Regions from separate parts of the Streptomyces sp. NPDC034111 genome, predicted to be linked through region 1. Evidence: riboswitches for the same ligand, from Rfam matches in the RefSeq annotation. Region 1 holds a riboswitch; each other region holds the start of a gene.
The links. Region 1 has a riboswitch for cyclic di-AMP ahead of ACZ55A_RS32115 (M23 family metallopeptidase). Riboswitches for the same ligand answer to the same signal wherever they lie in the genome.
Positions count from the first base shown of each region.

Region 2: linked by a shared signal. The riboswitch ahead of ACZ55A_RS12570 (transglycosylase family protein) and the one ahead of ACZ55A_RS32115 (M23 family metallopeptidase) in region 1 are both predicted to bind cyclic di-AMP.
Region 3: linked by a shared signal. The riboswitch ahead of ACZ55A_RS31505 (M23 family metallopeptidase) and the one ahead of ACZ55A_RS32115 (M23 family metallopeptidase) in region 1 are both predicted to bind cyclic di-AMP.
Region 4: linked by a shared signal. The riboswitch ahead of ACZ55A_RS10650 (C40 family peptidase) and the one ahead of ACZ55A_RS32115 (M23 family metallopeptidase) in region 1 are both predicted to bind cyclic di-AMP.

Region 1 is NZ_JBVIST010000021.1:125,234-129,417, forward strand. Features, by position in the region: gene ACZ55A_RS32110 (M16 family metallopeptidase) at 1-1,310, shown strand, start outside; cyclic di-AMP (ydaO/yuaA leader) riboswitch at 1,520-1,676, shown strand; gene ACZ55A_RS32115 (M23 family metallopeptidase) at 1,689-2,489, shown strand; gene ACZ55A_RS32120 (GntR family transcriptional regulator) at 2,664-3,353, shown strand; gene ACZ55A_RS32125 (HPr family phosphocarrier protein) at 3,667-3,948, opposite strand; gene ACZ55A_RS32130 (bifunctional acetate--CoA ligase family protein/GNAT family N-acetyltransferase) at 4,082-4,184, shown strand, end outside.
Region 2 is NZ_JBVIST010000004.1:103,855-108,038, forward strand. Features, by position in the region: gene eno (phosphopyruvate hydratase) at 1-1,083, opposite strand, end outside; gene ACZ55A_RS12570 (transglycosylase family protein) at 1,417-2,076, opposite strand; cyclic di-AMP (ydaO/yuaA leader) riboswitch at 2,084-2,250, opposite strand; gene ACZ55A_RS12575 (LysM peptidoglycan-binding domain-containing protein) at 2,503-3,552, opposite strand; gene ACZ55A_RS12580 (cytochrome P450 family protein) at 3,852-4,184, opposite strand, start outside.
Region 3 is NZ_JBVIST010000020.1:113,741-117,924, reverse strand. Features, by position in the region: gene ACZ55A_RS31510 (aldo/keto reductase) at 1-863, opposite strand, end outside; gene ACZ55A_RS31505 (M23 family metallopeptidase) at 1,074-2,216, opposite strand; cyclic di-AMP (ydaO/yuaA leader) riboswitch at 2,228-2,373, opposite strand; gene ACZ55A_RS31500 (DUF2332 family protein) at 2,664-3,941, shown strand; gene ACZ55A_RS31495 (PP2C family protein-serine/threonine phosphatase) at 4,072-4,184, opposite strand, start outside.
Region 4 is NZ_JBVIST010000003.1:285,651-289,834, forward strand. Features, by position in the region: gene pcrA (DNA helicase PcrA) at 1-1,526, opposite strand, end outside; cyclic di-AMP (ydaO/yuaA leader) riboswitch at 1,978-2,160, shown strand; gene ACZ55A_RS10650 (C40 family peptidase) at 2,168-3,319, shown strand; gene ACZ55A_RS10655 (hypothetical protein) at 3,454-3,807, opposite strand; gene ACZ55A_RS10660 (C40 family peptidase) at 4,132-4,184, shown strand, end outside.

The sequences.
Region 1 (4,184 bases):
TGCCCAACGGGCTCACGCTGCTGACCAGTCACCGCCCCGGCCAGCAGGTCGTCGCCGTCGAGATCAACCTCGTCGCCCCGCTGGACGCCGAGCCCGAGGGCCTGGACGGCGTCGCCACGATCATGGCGCGCGCCCTGTCCGAGGGCACCGACAAGCACGACGCCGAGGGGTTCGCCGCCGAGCTGGAGCGCTGCGGCGCCACCCTGGACGCGCACGCCGACCACCCCGGCGTACGGGTCTCCCTGGAGGTCCCGGCCTCCCGGCTGACCCGGGCGCTCGGCCTGCTCGCCGACGCGCTGCGCGCCCCCGCCTTCCCGGACAGCGAGGTCGAGCGGCTGGTGCGCAACCGCCTCGACGAGATCCCGCACGAGCTCGCCAACCCGGCCCGGCGCGCCGCCATGGCGCTGTCCAAGGAGCTGTTTCCGGCCACGTCCCGGATGTCGCGTCCCCGGCAGGGCACCGAGGAGACCGTCGCCCGTATCGACGCCGCGGCCGTCCGGGCCTTCTACGCCGCCCATGTCCGGCCCGCCACGGCCACCGCGGTCATCGTCGGTGACTTCACCGGCGTCGACCTGGACGCGGCGCTCGCCGGCACCCTCGGCGCCTGGAGCGGCTCCACGGCCGAGCCGCTGAAGGCCGCGCCGATCACCGCCGACGACACCGGCCGGGTGGTGATCGTGGACCGCCCCGGCGCCGTCCAGACGCAGCTGCTCATCGGCCGCATCGGCGCCGACCGGCACGACCGGGTCTGGCCGGGCCAGGTCCTCGGCACGTACTGCCTGGGCGGCACCCTCACCTCCCGTCTGGACCGCGTGCTGCGGGAGGAGAAGGGCTACACCTACGGGGTGCGCGCCTTCGGTCAGGTATTGCGCTCCACCGCCCCCTCGTCCCCCGAGGGGGCCACGGGCGCCGCGCTGCTGGCCATCAGCGGCTCGGTCGACACCGCCTCCACGGTCCCCGCCCTGGACGACCTCTGGAAGGTGCTGCGGACCCTCGCGGCAGAGGGGCTGACGGACGACGAGCGGGATGTCGCCGTACAGAACCTCGTCGGGGTCGCGCCGCTCAAGTACGAGACCGCGGCGGCCGTCGCCGGCACGCTCGCCGACCAGGTGGAGCAGCAGCTACCGGACGACTTCCAGGCGCAGTTGTACGCCCGGCTCGCGGAGACCGGCACGGTCGAGGCGACCGCGGCGGTGGTCAACGCCTTCCCGGTGGACCGGCTGGTGACGGTCCTGGTCGGGGACGCCGCGCAGATCGCCGAGCCCGTCAGGTCGCTGGGCATCGGCGAGGTGACGGTCGTCAGCGGCTAGCACCTTCACTTGACGGCAAGTCAGTTACGCATGCGGATCCCGTGGCGCCCGCCCGCCACGGGATCCGCCGTATGTCCGTTTTATGGCGGCTGGTTGCGGCGGTTCTTGTGGCATCCCGCACAAAAAACCGGTTCTGTTTGCCGATTGAAAGTTGCCCCGTTTAGCGTCGGTCCGGCTGTTCGTCACAAGTCCGCCACAACAGTGGCACCGGACAGTCATCGCCGAGTCCCCGTACGGCGCGAGCCAGGGGAGCCGGGGACCCACACGTCCCTTGGGGTGAATCGGACTCCTCTCCGGAGGAGCCCGTAGGAGACCTTCCTGCTCCGAACCCGTCAGCTAACCCGGTAGGCGAGAAGGAAGGAAAGGACCAGCCAGTACATGGCGTTCATCCGTGCCACCGGGAAGCACCGCGGTGCGAGCCGCTCCGCTCGCTCCACCCGCAAGATCGCCGGCATAGCCGGCCTGGCGGCCTCCGGCGTGGTCGCCTCCGTGGCCTCGCCGGCGCTGGCCGCCACGGACCAGGCGCCCGTACACGACACCGGTCTCCAGCGGGCCGTGGTCCTCGGCGACGAGGCCGCCGACCGCCTCGAGGCCCAGGCCGACGCACAGCAGGCCGCCGCCGAGGCCGCCGCCGCGAAGGCGAAGGCCGAGGCCCTTGCCAAGAAGCAGGCCGACGAGGCCAAGCGGCGCGCCGAGGCCGCCCGGAAGAAGGCCAAGGCCGAGCGCGAGGCCAAGGAGCGCGCGGCCCGCGAGGCCGAGCGCAAGCGCCTCAACGCCTTCGTCGCCCCGATCGCCGGCTCCTACGTCTCCACCGGCTACAAGGCCTCCAGCAGCCTGTGGTCCTCCGGCAGCCACACCGGCATCGACTTCCACGCCGCCTCCGGCACCTCGGTCCACGCCGTGGGCGCGGGCACCGTCGTCGAGGCCGGCTGGGGCGGCGCGTACGGCAACAACGTCGTGATCAAGATGCACGACGGTACGTACACCCAGTACGGCCACCTGTCGTCCATCGGCGTCTCGGTCGGCCAGACCGTCACACCGGGCGAGCAGATCGGCCTCTCCGGCGCCACCGGCAACGTCACAGGCCCGCATCTGCACTTCGAGGCCCGCACCACGCCGGACTACGGCTCGGACATCGACCCGACCGCCTATCTGCGCTCGCACGGCGTCAACGTCTGACGGACCGCACGCCGCACCCGCCGCACCGGATCGCCCGATGACGGACCCGTGCGCTGGCCAAAATATATCCATGAATAACAGGAGTCCGTCGGAAAAGCCGTCCCGGTCGAATAGAGTCACGGAAATGCCGCCAACCGGCGGCGTTTCCAGGGGATTACGGCGGAGGCACGGACGATGCGAGGCCATATTTCCGCGCATGCAGTGTGCACGGCGATTCGCGAGGACATTGTCTCCGGTGCACTGGCGCCGGGGAGCCGGCTGATCGAGGAGATCCTGGCGGCGCGTTACGGCGTCTCCAGAGTCCCGGTCCGCGAAGCGCTGCGCACCCTGCAGTCGGAGGGCTTTGTCACCACCCGCCACCACGCGGGCGCGTGCGTCGCCGAGCCCACCGAGCAGGAGGCCGCCGACCTCCTCGACATCCGCGCCCTGCTGGAGCCGCTGGGCGCGGCCCGCGCCGCCGCCCGCCGCAGCCCGGCCCATCTGAAGGTGCTGCGCGGACTGGTGCGGCTCGGGCGCGAGCGGGCCCGCCACGGCAACCCCGCGGACCTGCGCCAACTGGACGGCTGGTTCCACGAGACGCTCGCCCAGGCGGCCGGCAGTCCCAGCCTGACCGCGCTGCTGACCCAGCTGCGGCGCAAGATCGAGTGGATGTATGCCGTGGAGCCCCCGGCCCGGTCCGGCGAGTCGTGGGACGAACACGGCGCGGTGCTGGACGCGGTGGCCCGGGGGGACGCGGAACGGGCCCGTGCCCTGATGGCGGCCCACATCGAGCGCTCCCTCCCGGTGTACCGGCTGCGGCGCCCCGCCGAGCCCGAGGTGAGCGATCCGAAACGGTCCGTCAACACGGCGCGCGCCCGCTCTTAACAATCGCCCCGTATACAAAGGGGTGCGGGGCGCGGAATGCATTTGCCCAGTGGTGGGCCGATGTCTCGTATCGCGTCGGATTTCCGGCCTGCGCTGCCGCGCCTCATCGCGCGCCTATTCGCGCGTCTATTTACGGTGCCTATTTGTGTGCCCATTTTCCGCTACCACGCCTGAGCGCCGGACGGTGCGCGCCTTTTCTTTCCCGGTGTGCGGAAATCGCCCAACAGCGCAGAACGGCCCCGACGCGGCGACCGTCTCCCGGTCACCGCGGCGGGGCCGCCGCATGCTGCAAGAGGTCCTTGCGGACCAGGGCTCAGACGGTCTCGGGGAGCTCCTCAAGACCCTCGGCGACGAGCTTCGCCAGGCGGTCGAGCGCGGCCTCGGCGCCCTCGGCGTCGGAGGCCAGCACGATTTCCTCGCCACCCTGGGCGCCCAGGCCCAGGACCGCGAGCATGGAGGCCGCGTTGACAGGGGTGCCATCAGCCTTGGCGATCGTCATCGGGACGCCGGAGGCGGTGGCCGCACGGACGAAGATCGACGCGGGGCGGGCGTGCAGGCCCTCGGCCCAACCGACATTGACGCGGCGCTCTGCCATGGTGTTGCCCTTCAAAGTCGTGACAGTTGTCTAGACCAGTCTCTCACGCTGCCGGGAGTGCTCAAGAAGCCTCCGACTGACCCCGAGCGTACGCGTACGGGCCGTTGTCAGTGCCCGGTCGTACGCTGTCCGCATGCAGAAGCCGCCGGACCACGCGTACCCGACCCACTGGGAAGCCGACGTGGTGCTGCGCGACGGCGGCACGGCGCGGATCCGCCCCATCACCCCCGACGACG
Region 2 (4,184 bases), on a different contig from region 1:
CATCATGCACTTGAAGCCGTTGCGCTGGGCCAGCTCGACGGCGTCCAGGGTCTCGGTCAGCGAGCCGATCTGGTTGACCTTCACCAGCAGCGCGTTGGCGGAGCCCTCCTCGATGCCGCGGGCGAGGCGCTCGGGGTTGGTGACGAACAGGTCGTCGCCGACCAGCTGGACCTTGCTGCCGAGCTTGTCGGTGATGACCTTCCAGCCGGCCCAGTCGTCCTCGAACAGCGGGTCCTCGATGGAGACCAGCGGGTAGGCCGCCACCAGCTCCCCGTAGTACTCCGTCATCTCGGCGGCGGAGCGCTCCTTGCCCTCGAAGAGGTACTTGCCGTCCTTGTAGAACTCGGAGGCGGCGACGTCCAGGGCGAGGGCGATGTCCTGGCCGGGGGCGTAACCGGCCTGCTTGATGGCCTCCAGGATGAGGTCCAGGGCCTCGCGGTTGGAGCCCAGGTTGGGGGCGAAGCCGCCCTCGTCACCGAGGCCGGTGGACAGCCCGCGCTCCTTCAGGACCTTCTTGAGGGTGTGGTAGACCTCGGCGCCCCAGCGCAGCGCCTCGGAGAAGGACTCCGCGCCGATCGGGGCGATCATGAACTCCTGGATGTCCACGTTGGAGTCGGCGTGCGAGCCGCCGTTCAGGATGTTCATCATCGGGACGGGCAGGACATGCGCGTTCGGGCCACCGAGGTAGCGGAACAGCGGGAGGTCGCTGGCCTCGGAGGCGGCGTGCGCGACGGCGAGGGAGACGCCCAGGATGGCGTTGGCGCCGAGCGAGCCCTTGTTGTCGGTGGCGTCCAGGTCGAACATCGCCTGGTCGATCAGCCGCTGCTCGGTCGCGTCGTAGCCGACGAGCTCCGGGCCGATCTGCTCGATGACGGCCAGGACGGCCTTTTCGACGCCCTTGCCGAGGTAGCGGTTCGGGTCGCCGTCGCGGAGCTCGATGGCCTCGAAGGCGCCGGTCGAGGCGCCGGACGGCACGGCGGCACGGCCGGTGCTGCCGTCGTCGAGGCCGACCTCGACCTCGACCGTGGGATTACCTCGCGAGTCGAGAATTTCGCGGGCTACGACGACGTCGATGGACGGCACGTTGTCTCCTTCATGGGTGTCTGGAGTTCTCCGGCACGAGCCTAACGGCCCCGGGTGCATCCACTGCCCCTCGGCCCGCTCTGTGGGACGGAAGGGCCCGAAAATCTTCCCAAAGGCATAGTTCGCCGGAGATTTAGCTGCATTGTTCGCGTAACGGGAAAAATCGCTGGACGTGGCAGGTCACAGCCCCGGCCACGCGCTGGCGCACGGAGAAACCCCGCCGCGGCGCGCTGAGGGAACGGCGCGCCGGGCGGGGCTGTCTCAGGAGGAAGGTGACCCGCACCGGGCCTGGACCCGCCGCCCGGGTCCGGTCGGCTCCGGTGCGGGGACGGCTCAGACGTTGAGCTTCTGGCCCGGGAAGATCAGGTTCGGGTTGCCGCCGATGACCGACTTGTTGGCCTCGTACAGCGACTTCCAGTTGGTGCCGTGCGCCTTGGCGATCTTGGCGAGGGTGTCGCCCGCCTTCACGGTGTAGTTGCCGTGGCCGTTGGACTTCTTCGGGGCCGGCTGGGCCTTCTCGGTCTTGGCGGCCGGGGTGGTCTTCTTCACCGCGTCGTCGCTCTTCTGCGGCGCGGACTTGGTCTGCGCGGAGGAGCCGGTGTCGACGTCGGCGGCGGGACCACCGGAGGTGAGGCCGCCGGCGCCCGCGCAGGTCCAGGCACCCGGGCCCTGGATGGCGAGCAGCTTCTCGGCGGCGGCGATCTGCTGGGCCTTGGTGGCCAGGTCCGCACGCGGCGCGTACTGGGTACCGCCGGCGGCGGCCCAGCTGGAGTTGGAGAACTGGAGGCCACCGTAGTAGCCGTTACCGGTGTTGATCGACCAGTTGCCGCCGGACTCGCACTGGGCGACCTTGTCCCAGGTCGCGACGGAGGCGGCGGAGGCGGAGGTGGCGCCCATCAGCGGGACGGCCACGGCGGCACCGGCGACACCGGCGAGGGTGGCGACGCGGGCGGCCTTGGAGGGACGACGGTGCTTGCCTTTGTTGATCAGCATGGTTCGTTCGTTTCCTCACCGACGCCTGCGAGGTGAGCTGTCGGGTTCGGGCTGTGAGTGCCCGGCCGGTGCGCGTGGCGCACCTGCTTCACCCCAAGCCGGCTGACCCGCTTTCACGGTCCTGACCGGCACTTACCTTGGTTCCCCCGCTCCTGCCTACGGCGCTTGCGCGTCAACTGCCTGCGATCACCGGCAGGATTCGGCGTGTGATCACAGGGGCCCGCTTTGGCGAGCGGTCATGACCGTAAGCAGTAACCCTGTTGATGTTCAAACCCCACCATCTGAACCAAGTTGACCGCTTTTGATCACGAGTTGGTCACATATCCGCAGGTGGGGCCCGGTCCGACGAGTCCGGACGGACCGGGGTTCACCAGGCGCAAAGAGACCCTTGTCTCACTTTCGCCAAATCGGGGCGAAGGCTGCGAACTACCCTGCGGTGTGCCCGAGATCGAGCTGCTGACCTGGGTGGATCAGATCCGCGTCGGACCCGATGACGCCCTCGTTGCGCTCGTAGAGCGCGTTCCACCCGCCGGGCAGACTATGGGCCGCGGCGATGGCTGACAGGCTGTCACCCTTGCGCACGGTGTAGTCGCCGTCGTCCGCCGGGTCCGTACGGTGCGCGTCACCGCCGCGCGAGGCGTGCCGGCCCGAGGTGCGGTCACCGCCGTCCCGCTCGCTGTCGTCCACATTGCCGCGGTGCCGGCCCTTGGCGGGCGTCTCGTGCGGGGTGCCGGCGGTGTCCGTACGGCTGCCGTCGTCGGACGGGTCGGCGGACTCGGCGGGGTCGCCGGACTCGGAGGGCTCGGCAGACTCGGACGGGTCGGCGGAGTCGGAGGGGTCCTCGGAGGGGGAGGCGCCGTCGCTGCCGTCCTCGCCGTCGCTGCCGGTCCCCTCGCCGTTGCCCTTGCCCTCGTCGTCCGGCGTCGCGGAGTCGGACGGTTCCTGGGTGCGGTCGTGGCCGCGGTGGGAGGCGTCGTCGGAGTCGGCGGAGTCCGAGGGGTCGGAGTCCGAGGGCGAGGGTGTCGCGTCGGACGGCTCGTCGGACCGGCTGTCGCCGGACCCGTCGTGCGCCCCGGACCCGTCGGACCAGTCGGAGGAGCCCTCCTCGTCGCCCGGGTCGGGCAGCGGCATGCTGGTGTTGCCCGGGTCGACCTCCGGCGCCTGACCGTCCTGGGTCAGGCCCGCGTTCACCGCACAGCTGGGCCAGGCGTCCGGGCCGCGGTCGTCCAGGATCGATTCGGCCACCGCGATCTGCTGGGCGCGGCTGGCGAGGTCGGGGCGCGAGGCGTAGGCGGCGCCGCCGTTCTCGTCCCACATCTCCTGGGTCAGCTGGAGCCCGCCGTAGAAGCCGTTGCCCGAGGCCGCACTCCAGACCCCACCGCTCTCACACTGGGCGACCTTGTCCCAGGTCGCGGTGTCGGCGGCGTGTGCACCACCGGCGGAGAGCAGGGGCAGAGCTAGGCCTGCGCCGGTCACTCCCGCCGTGACAAAGATGGCCGGTGCCTGACGGGGGCGACGGTGTCGGCCGGTCCCGGAACGCATGCGGATGCCTTTCGCGCGGCGGTTGAGTTGTCCGACGATCCGTTCGAATCATTCGAACGGGCCGACAGGTCACCCGTCGACCGATGCGGGCACGGCGCGCACCCTTAGCCCGGTCCACCCCATCACCGCTTCGACCGATCGAGTGAATCCCATCGAATCCTGACGATCGTCGGTCGAAAGGTAGCCGGGGTCACGGGTAGTCACAAGCCGGTGTAGCGCAGATCACGTAATGGTCACGCAGGTGACGCTGCGTCACTTCGGCCTCCGTCGCTGGTCAGAGCCCGCTCGGGAGTGAACTCCACCGGCAACGACCGCAGTCCGCGCATGATGAGCCCGCCGCGCCAGCGCAAATCGTCAGGATCTATGGCGAGACGGATGTCCGGAAGGCGTGTCAGCAGCGTCGCGAGCGCGGTCTGCCCCTCCAGCCGGGCGAGCGGGGCACCCAGGCAGTAGTGGATGCCGTGCCCGTATCCCAGGTGCTTGTTGTCACGCCGGGTCAGGTCGAGCACATCCGGTTCGTCGAAGCGTGCCGGGTCGCGGTCCGCGGCGGCCAGCACCACCAGTAC
Region 3 (4,184 bases), on a different contig from region 1:
ATGGGGGCGGCGACGGTGGGCTGCGCGGCCAGCCAGGCGAGGGCGACGGTGGCGGGCTCGGCCTCGTGGGCGGTGGCGACCGTGTCGAGCGCCTGGAGGACGCGGCGTCCGCGGTCGGTGGCCAGGTGCTTGGCGGCCTTCTCCGAGCGGGCGCTGTCGACCGTGCTGTCCGGGCGGTACTTGCCGGTCAGGAAGCCGGAGGCGAGTGCGTAGTACGGGACCGCGGCGACGCCGTGGCGGGCGGCGACATCGGCGAGTTCGCCCTCGTAGGTGTCGCGGGAGACCAGGTTGTAGTGCGGCTGGAGGGCGACGTAGCGGGCCAGGCCCTCGCGGTCGGAGAAGGCCAGGGACTCCTCCAGGCGCCGCGCGGAGATGTTGGAGGCGGCGATCTCGCGGACCTTGCCGGCCTTGACGAGGTCGTCGAGGGCGGTCAGAAACTCCGCGATCTCGACCGATTCGTCGTCGTAGTGGGTGTAGTAGAGGTCGATGTAGTCCGTGCGGAGGCGGGTGAGGGAGGCGTCGACCGCGGACTTGATGGTGGCGGCGCGCAGGCCCTTGTGGTCGGGGTGGGCGCCGACCTTGGTGGCGATGACGACGTCGGAGCGATTGCCGCGGGCGGCCAGCCAGTTGCCGATGAGGGTCTCGGATTCGCCGCCCTCGTTGCCCGGCACCCAGGCCGAGTAGACGTCGGCGGTGTCGATGAAGTTGCCGCCGCCCGCCACGTACGCATCGAGCACGGCGAAGGACTCGGCTTCGTCGGCCGTCCAGCCGAAGACGTTGCCCCCGAGGCAGAGCGGCGAGACGGAGAGCGAGCCGAGGGGCCGGCGGTGACGAGGGGGGTGGGAGGAGTGTGTCGCGGTCATGCGTAGGTGCAGCGTTGGGGGGAGGGGAGTTATTCCCGGTGGTTCCGGAGGTGTCCGGTGCATCGGTAGGGATTCCCCGGGCCTCCAGGGCCGCCAAGGCCTCCGGGCCCTCCAGCGCCTCCGGCGGGATTCCCGTTGTTCCCAAGGGCGTTCATGCCCCTGGGAACAACCCGGCTCCCCCGACGACCGCCGCCGTCGTCCTCGGACGCCTCAGACGTTGACGCCGTGCTCGCGCAGCCACGGCATCGGGTCGATCGGGTCGCCGGCGTCCGGGCGGACCTCCAGGTGGAGGTGCGGGCCGGTGACGTTGCCGGTGGCGCCGACGCGGCCGATGACGTCGCCGGTGTTGACCTTGCCGGAGGTCTTCACCATCGAGGACAGATGGCAGAACCAGAGTTCGGTGCCGTCGTCGAGGGTGAGGACGATGCGGTAGCCGTACGAACCGGCCCAGCCGGCCTGGGTGATGGTGCCGGAGTGCACCGCCTTGACGGGCGTGCCGGTCGGTGCGGCGAAGTCCTGTCCGGTGTGGTCGGCGGCCCAGCGGTCGCCGGCCTGGCCGAAGCTGGCGGTGAGCGTGTAGGAGGACACCGGGGTGATGAAGCTCTTCGCCAGTTGGGCGAGGCGTTCGGCCTCCGCCTTCCGGCGGGCCTCCTCCTCGGCCTTCCGCTTGGCCTCCAGCTCCGCCGCCTTCTTGGCGGCCGCGGCCTGCTCGGCGGTCTTCTGGGCTTCGGACGCGTCCGTGGCGGCCCGCTTGAGGGCGGCGCTCTCCGCGGCCTCGCGGGCCTCCTCCTCGGCGGCGCCCTGCTGGGCGTCGGCCTGCTGGAGGATGCGGCTGCGCAGCGCCTCGCCGGCGTTCGTACCCGTACCGGAGCCGCCCGTCTGGACGGCCTGGGTGAGCGGTCCGGACCCGCCGGCGCCCGAGGCCTCGACGGCGGAGTCCGCGCCCGCCTGCGCGTCGGAACCGCCGTCGGATATGAGATCGCCGACGCCGGGCAGCGAGGAGGCGTCCGGCAGGTTCTCGGAGAGGTCGTGGGCCATCCCGCCGATGTCCGGCATCGAGATGGGGACCGGCGGGCGATCCTCGGCGGTGGCCATACCGCCCGCGCCGACCGCCGCGATGACGCCGACGCCCAGCACCGTGCCGCCGCGGGCGAAGCCGCCGCCGCGCTGCCTGGCCACCCGGTGCTTACCGCGTACGGGCCGGACGGAGTCCTCGGTGGGGTTCCACTCCTCCCACGGGCCGTCGCTGTCGATGTCCGCACCACCGCCCGCGTAACCGTGGCCCTGGAAGGCTCCTCGGTCGTCGAGTTCGTACGCGGACGGAGCCTCGGGGGCAGGCCTGTTGGACGCCACGGGGGCGCACTCCTTTCCTTCCTTCTCGCCTACCGGGTTAGCTGACGGGTTCGGAGCAGGAAGGTCTCCTACGGGCACCCTCTGGCGGAGGCGTCCGATTCACCCCAAGGTGGTGGTTCCCCGGTTCCCTTGGTGCAGTTCGAGGTGCTGGAGGTGCGTGAAAAGCGCGTACGGGATTCGGCGTCGGCGCGCGGTGCCGCCACTTGCGACGGCTGGGACGACCGCGCTGCGTTATCGGACAGTAATAGAGGTCGTGGCCATTTTCCAAGCCTTCCCGGGAATCCTTATGCGCCGCGCACAACAAGGGTGTGGAATTTTTCCGCCACCATGACCACAAAACGGGCGAGTTGACCGCTCAACGCTAAACGATCTCGGCTTGATTGTGCGTCAGTTGTTATGCGGAGGGGTGCCCGCCGATTACGGAACGTGAGAGCGTAACGTCGGATCATGGCCGTCAACGTCGAGCGCACCGGAAATGTCGAGAGCCTCGCGAACGCCGGGCACCGCACCGCACGCGGCGTCCCTCGCAGCAGTGCACAGGAGGTGGCACTGCGGTACCGCGAGTTCTCGTGGCAGGAAGCCCGCGGACGGTCCGACGCCCATGAGGAGTTGAGCGCACGGATCGGTCACGACCCGGAACTCTGCGACCTGTTGTCCGGGTCCCTGCCGGCCGGCAACAAGCAGCAGCCGAACCTCCTGCTCGCCGCCGTCCGCCATCTCGACGGCCCGCACGCGGAACAGGGCCCGCGCGGCGAGGCGGCGTACGGCCGCTGGCGCGAGTGGACGATCCGGCACTGGGACGAGGTGCGCACGGTGATCATGCAGCGCGCCACCCAGACCAATGAACCGGCCCGCTGCGCCACCCTGCTGCCGCTGCTCGCCCGGCTGCCGCAGCCCTTGGCACTGCTGGAGGTCGGCACGTCGGCCGGACTGTGCCTGCATCCGGACCGCTATCGGTACCGGTACGAGTACGCGGACGGGGAGGCGGGGGCGGGCGCGAACGCGAACGCGGACGGATACGGGTACGACGGCGCGAACCGGTACGGGTACGGGGACGGATACGGGCACGAGGGCGGCGGGGCGGCGGGCGTTCGTCGGGCCGTCGAGGTCGGGGCGCCGGGAAGTCCGGTGGTGTTCGGGTGCCGTACGGACTGGGCGGCCGAGGAGCTGCCCGGCCGGCTGCCGGAGGTCGTCTGGCGGGCCGGGATCGATCTCCAGCCGCTCGACCCGGTTGCCGAACCGGACGATCTGCGCTGGCTCCAGGCGCTCGTCTGGCCCGGTGAGGAGGGGCGTGCGGGGCGGCTGACCGCGGCCGTCGAAGCCGTACGCACGGCGCCGCGGCCGCGGATCGTCCGCGGCGATCTGATCGAGGAGCTGCCCGCGCTCGCCGCCGAGGCACCGGCCGGGGCGACGTTGGTCATCTTCCACAGCGCGGTGCTGAACTACCTTCCGCCGGCCCGCCGCGAGGAGTTCGCCCGGCTCGTACGGTCGCTGCTCGACGGGCGGGCCGGCGGCGGGCACTGGATCTCCAACGAGCACCACTCCGTCCTGCCGTGGCTCAGCACGCCGGAACACCACCACACCCCGCCGGAGAACCGCCCCCCGGCCCCGGAGGACGGACTGCTGCTGACCCTCGCCCTGGACGGCCGGCCCGTCGCGCTCACCGGCCCGCACGGGCAGAGCCTGTACCGGCTCCCGGAGGCGGCCGGGGCCCCGGGGAGCTGACGGAGGCCGACGGAAGCCGCGTCCAGCACACAACCGCGGGCAGGGTCCAGCACACACACCGGGCAGCGTCCAGCGCACACCCCGGGCAGCTGACGGGTGCCGCCCGGCCCCTGGCGGTTCGGCGCGGGCTCTACGCCCCCATGGGCCGCTGCACCGCCAGTAGGACCATGTCGTCCACCGTCGCGCCGCACGTATGCCGGCCGACGTCCTTGGTGAGCGTGTCCAGGAGGGTGGCCGGACCGG
Region 4 (4,184 bases), on a different contig from region 1:
GGGAAGGTGATCTTCTCGCGGGCCGAGAGGGCGTCGATCATCGCCTCGGCGCGTTCGCCGATGCCGCGCTTGGGGACGTTGAGGATGCGGCGCAGCGGGACGCTGTCCTCGGGATTGGCGAGCACCCGCAGGTACGCGAGGACGTCCCGGACCTCCTTGCGCTCGTAGAAGCGCACACCGCCGACGACCTTGTAGGGCAGCCCGACCCGGATGAAGATCTCTTCGAAGACGCGGGACTGGGCGTTGGTCCGGTAGAAGACGGCGACGTCGCCGGCCTTGGCGTCGCGGGCGTCGGTCAGCCGGTCGATCTCGTCGGCGACGAACTGTGCCTCGTCGTGCTCGGTGTCGGCGACATAGCCGGTGATCTTGGGGCCGGCGCCGGCGTCGGTCCAGAGGTTCTTGGGGCGGCGGTTCTCGTTGCGCTCGATGACCGCGTTGGCGGCGGAGAGGATCGTCTGCGACGAGCGGTAGTTCTGCTCCAGCAGGATCGTGGTCGCGTCCGGGTAGTCCTCCTCGAACTGGAGGATGTTGCGGATGGTGGCGCCGCGGAAGGCGTAGATCGACTGGTCGGCGTCACCGACGACGCACAGTTCGGCGGCGGGGATCTCGGGGGTGCCGGTGCCGACGAGTTCGCGTACGAGGGTGTACTGGGCGTGGTTGGTGTCCTGGTACTCGTCGACGAGGACGTGGCGGAAGCGGCGGCGGTAGTGCTCGGCGACGTCGGGGAAGGCCTGGAGGAGGTTGACCGTCGTCATGATGATGTCGTCGAAGTCCAGGGCGTTGGCCTCGCGCAGCCGCGCCTGGTACATCGCGTACGCCTCGGCGAGGGTCTTCTCGAATCCGTCGGCCGCCGTGCCTGCGAAGGTCTCCTCGTCGATGAGCTCGTTCTTGAGGTTGGAGATCTTCGCGCTGAAGGACTTGGGCGGGAAGCGCTTGGGGTCGAGGTCGAGGTCGCGGCAGACCAGGGCCATCAGGCGCTTGGAGTCGGCGGCGTCGTAGATCGAGAAGGAGGAGGTGAAGCCCAGCTTCTTGGACTCGCGGCGCAGGATGCGGACGCAGGCGCTGTGGAAGGTGGAGACCCACATGGCGTTGGCGCGGGGGCCGACCAGCTCCTCGACGCGCTCCTTCATCTCCCCGGCGGCCTTGTTCGTGAACGTGATCGCGAGGATCTGGCCGGGGTGGACATGGCGCTCGGCGAGCAGATGCGCGATGCGGTGGGTGAGCACCCGGGTCTTGCCGGAGCCGGCGCCGGCGACGATCAGCAGCGGGCTGCCGGTGTGCACCACGGCCGCCTTCTGTTCGTCGTTGAGTCCCTCGAGCAGCGCCGCGGCGTCGACGGCCGGGCGGGCGGCGCCGTCGCGGTAGTACGCCTCCCTGGGCACGGGCACGTCGAAGCGCCCGCCGAAGAGGTCGGCGGGGATCTCCTCCGGGGCCGGCTCGTGCTCGTCCTCGGGGGGCGGCGGGTGCTCCTCCTCGCCCTTGTGGCCGAGGTCCGCCAGGAAGCTGTCGTCAAAGAGGCTGCTCATCGCCCACCGAGTCTAGGCCGCCGCACTGACAGCGTGCGGCGGAGTGGGGGATTGCCCGCCGGTTTACGGGACGTGCCCGGTGTTACGGGGGGCGGCGGCAGGTCAGGGGCCTGGCGTCGTCCTGTCGCTGCGGCCGTACGCCGGGACGGTACGGGCCGGGGCGGACCGGGTCGGGACGGGACGGGGCAGACCGGCTCGGGACGATGCGGGCCGGGTCGCGACGGCGGGCCGGGGCGGTACGGCGGGCCGGGTCGGATCGGGTCGGGTCCGGCAGCGGCGGCAGCAGCAGCACGTATCCCGAAACCGACATCTGCCGCAACAACCCCCGCATCGCGTTCAGGTCACGAAAAGGTTTCGGGCATATCGAACATCAGCCTTCACAGGAGCCACACGAGTTGGCTAACGTCCTCGCTCAGGCAGCCCGCCTCCCCGTGGACGACAGCGTCCGCACGGGCCGCCCGCGCCGAGTCCGGCCCTGCCACGAGGCATCCGGAGCCGGGGACCCACCAGCACCACCGGGGTGAATCGGTCCTGCGCCCGTCCAGGCGGACGCGCGGACCGTAGGGCAAGCCTTCCGTCAGCGACACCGCCCGAACCCGACAGCTAACCCGGTAGGCGGTCCACGGAAGGAGTTGCCGGCCTTGGCGTCCCATCGCAAGCCGCGCACCAGTGTTCTGACCTCGCCCGGAGGCCGGCGTACGGCGGCCGGGATCACCACCGCCGCCCTCGCCTCGGTCACCCTGCTCTCGCAGTCCGCCGACGCGGCCCCCAGGGCGCCCCGGCCCACCATCGAAGAGGTCAAGCAGAAGGTCGACGGGCTCTACCGCCAGGCCGAGGTGTCCACCCAGAAGTACAACGCCGCCAAGGAGCGGGCGGACCACCAGCGCGAGACCGTCAACGGCCTGCTCGATGCCGCGGCCAAGCGTGCGCAGCGGATGAACGACTCCCGGCGGGAGCTGGGCACCTTCGCGTCGGCGCAGTACCGCACCGGCGGGATGAACCCGACGGCGCAGCTGATGCTCGCCAAGGACCCGCAGCAGTTCTTCGACCGCAGTCACCTCATGGAGCGGCTGACCAGCCGGCAGAAGCAGGCGGTCACCGACTACCAGGAGCAGGCGGCCGCGGCGGCGCGCCAGCGGGCCGAGGCGACCCGCAGTCTGGAGCAGTTGCAGAGGTCGCAGAGCTCCCTCAAGGCGTCCAAGCAGTCCGTGCAGCAGAAGCTGGCCGAGGCCCGGCAGTTGCTGTCGCGGCTGACCGCGCAGGAGAAGGCGCGGCTGGCGGAGCTGGAGCGTCAGAAGGAGGCCGAGGCCAAGCGCCGGGCCGAGGAGGAGGCGCGCCGGCAGCAGGAGCGGGAGCGCCAGCGGCAGCAGGACGGCGACGGTACGAGCGGCGGTCAGACGGGGGGCGGCACCAGCGACGGCGGCTCCACCGGGGGCTCGCAGTCCACCCAGGCCGAAAAGGCCCTTGCGTTCGCCCGCGCCCAGATCGGCAAGCCGTATGTCTGGGGCGCGACCGGCCCGAGTTCCTATGACTGCTCGGGGCTGACGCAGGCGGCGTGGAAGGCGGCCGGGGTGGATCTGCCGCGGACGACCTGGGATCAGGTCAAGGTCGGCGAGCGGGTGGCGACCAAGGATCTGCAACCCGGTGACCTGGTCTTCTTCTACGACGACATCAGCCATGTCGGGATGTACATAGGCGACGGCAAGATGATCCACGCTCCGAAGCCGGGCGCCAATGTCCGGGAGGAGTCGATCTACTACATGCCGATCTACGGGAGCGTCCGCCCGGCTTGAGCCGCGGCCCGCGCCCCACTTCAGGCCACCCCCCACGGGTCACCCCCCACACGCCACCGCGCGGCCGTCGTTCCCGGATCCGGGGACGATGACCGCGCGGTGTGCGTGGGCGCTCCGCCGGAGCGGCGGGCCGCTCAGGTCCAGAGCACCGCGAGGAAGATGTTGGCGACCGTGAGCGCGCCGACCGCGGCGAAGAGCGGCTTGTCCACCGTCTCCTCGTCCCGCTTGACGTAGACCAGCGCGAGGATCACCACCAGTACGGCCATCTTGATGCCGATCTTGATGTTGTTGACCGGGTGGTCCTGGGCCTGGTTGAGGCCGACCAGCACGATGCCGGTGACGAGCATCGTCAGTGCTCCGTGCAGCATGGCCGGCACGAAGCGGGCGGTGCCCGCGCTCATCGCCTTCATCTGGGTCAGGAAGCCGCCCAGCAGGGCCGCGATGCCGATGATGTGCAGCCCGACGAAGATATTGGTTACTACGTCCATAGTGCTGGATCGTAGCCGCCGTATAGCACGGCCTCCCGGGCAGGGCGTCCGCAATCGCCGCTTCGGTCAGGGCAGACCGGTCCCGGCGTGCAGGCGGCGCCGCCGTGGTCACGCGCGTACCGGCTGGCGGTCGAATGCGAACAATGCCGGGCAATCGGGCTCATTCGCGAGACGTCCGGGCTTAGCGTCCTCCTCCAGGTGGCCGACTCCCCGCCATCGCCGGACGTGTACCGGTGCTCCGTCGGCCACCCCGCCGAGAGGTCCGGCGGCGGTCCGCTGCCTCGTGGCGGACCGCCGCCGGATCCACGGCCCGAAGGGAAGGAAGTGACGGCCACCGTGGCCTCGCACCGCAAGCCCAGGCAGCATCCGCTCGCCTC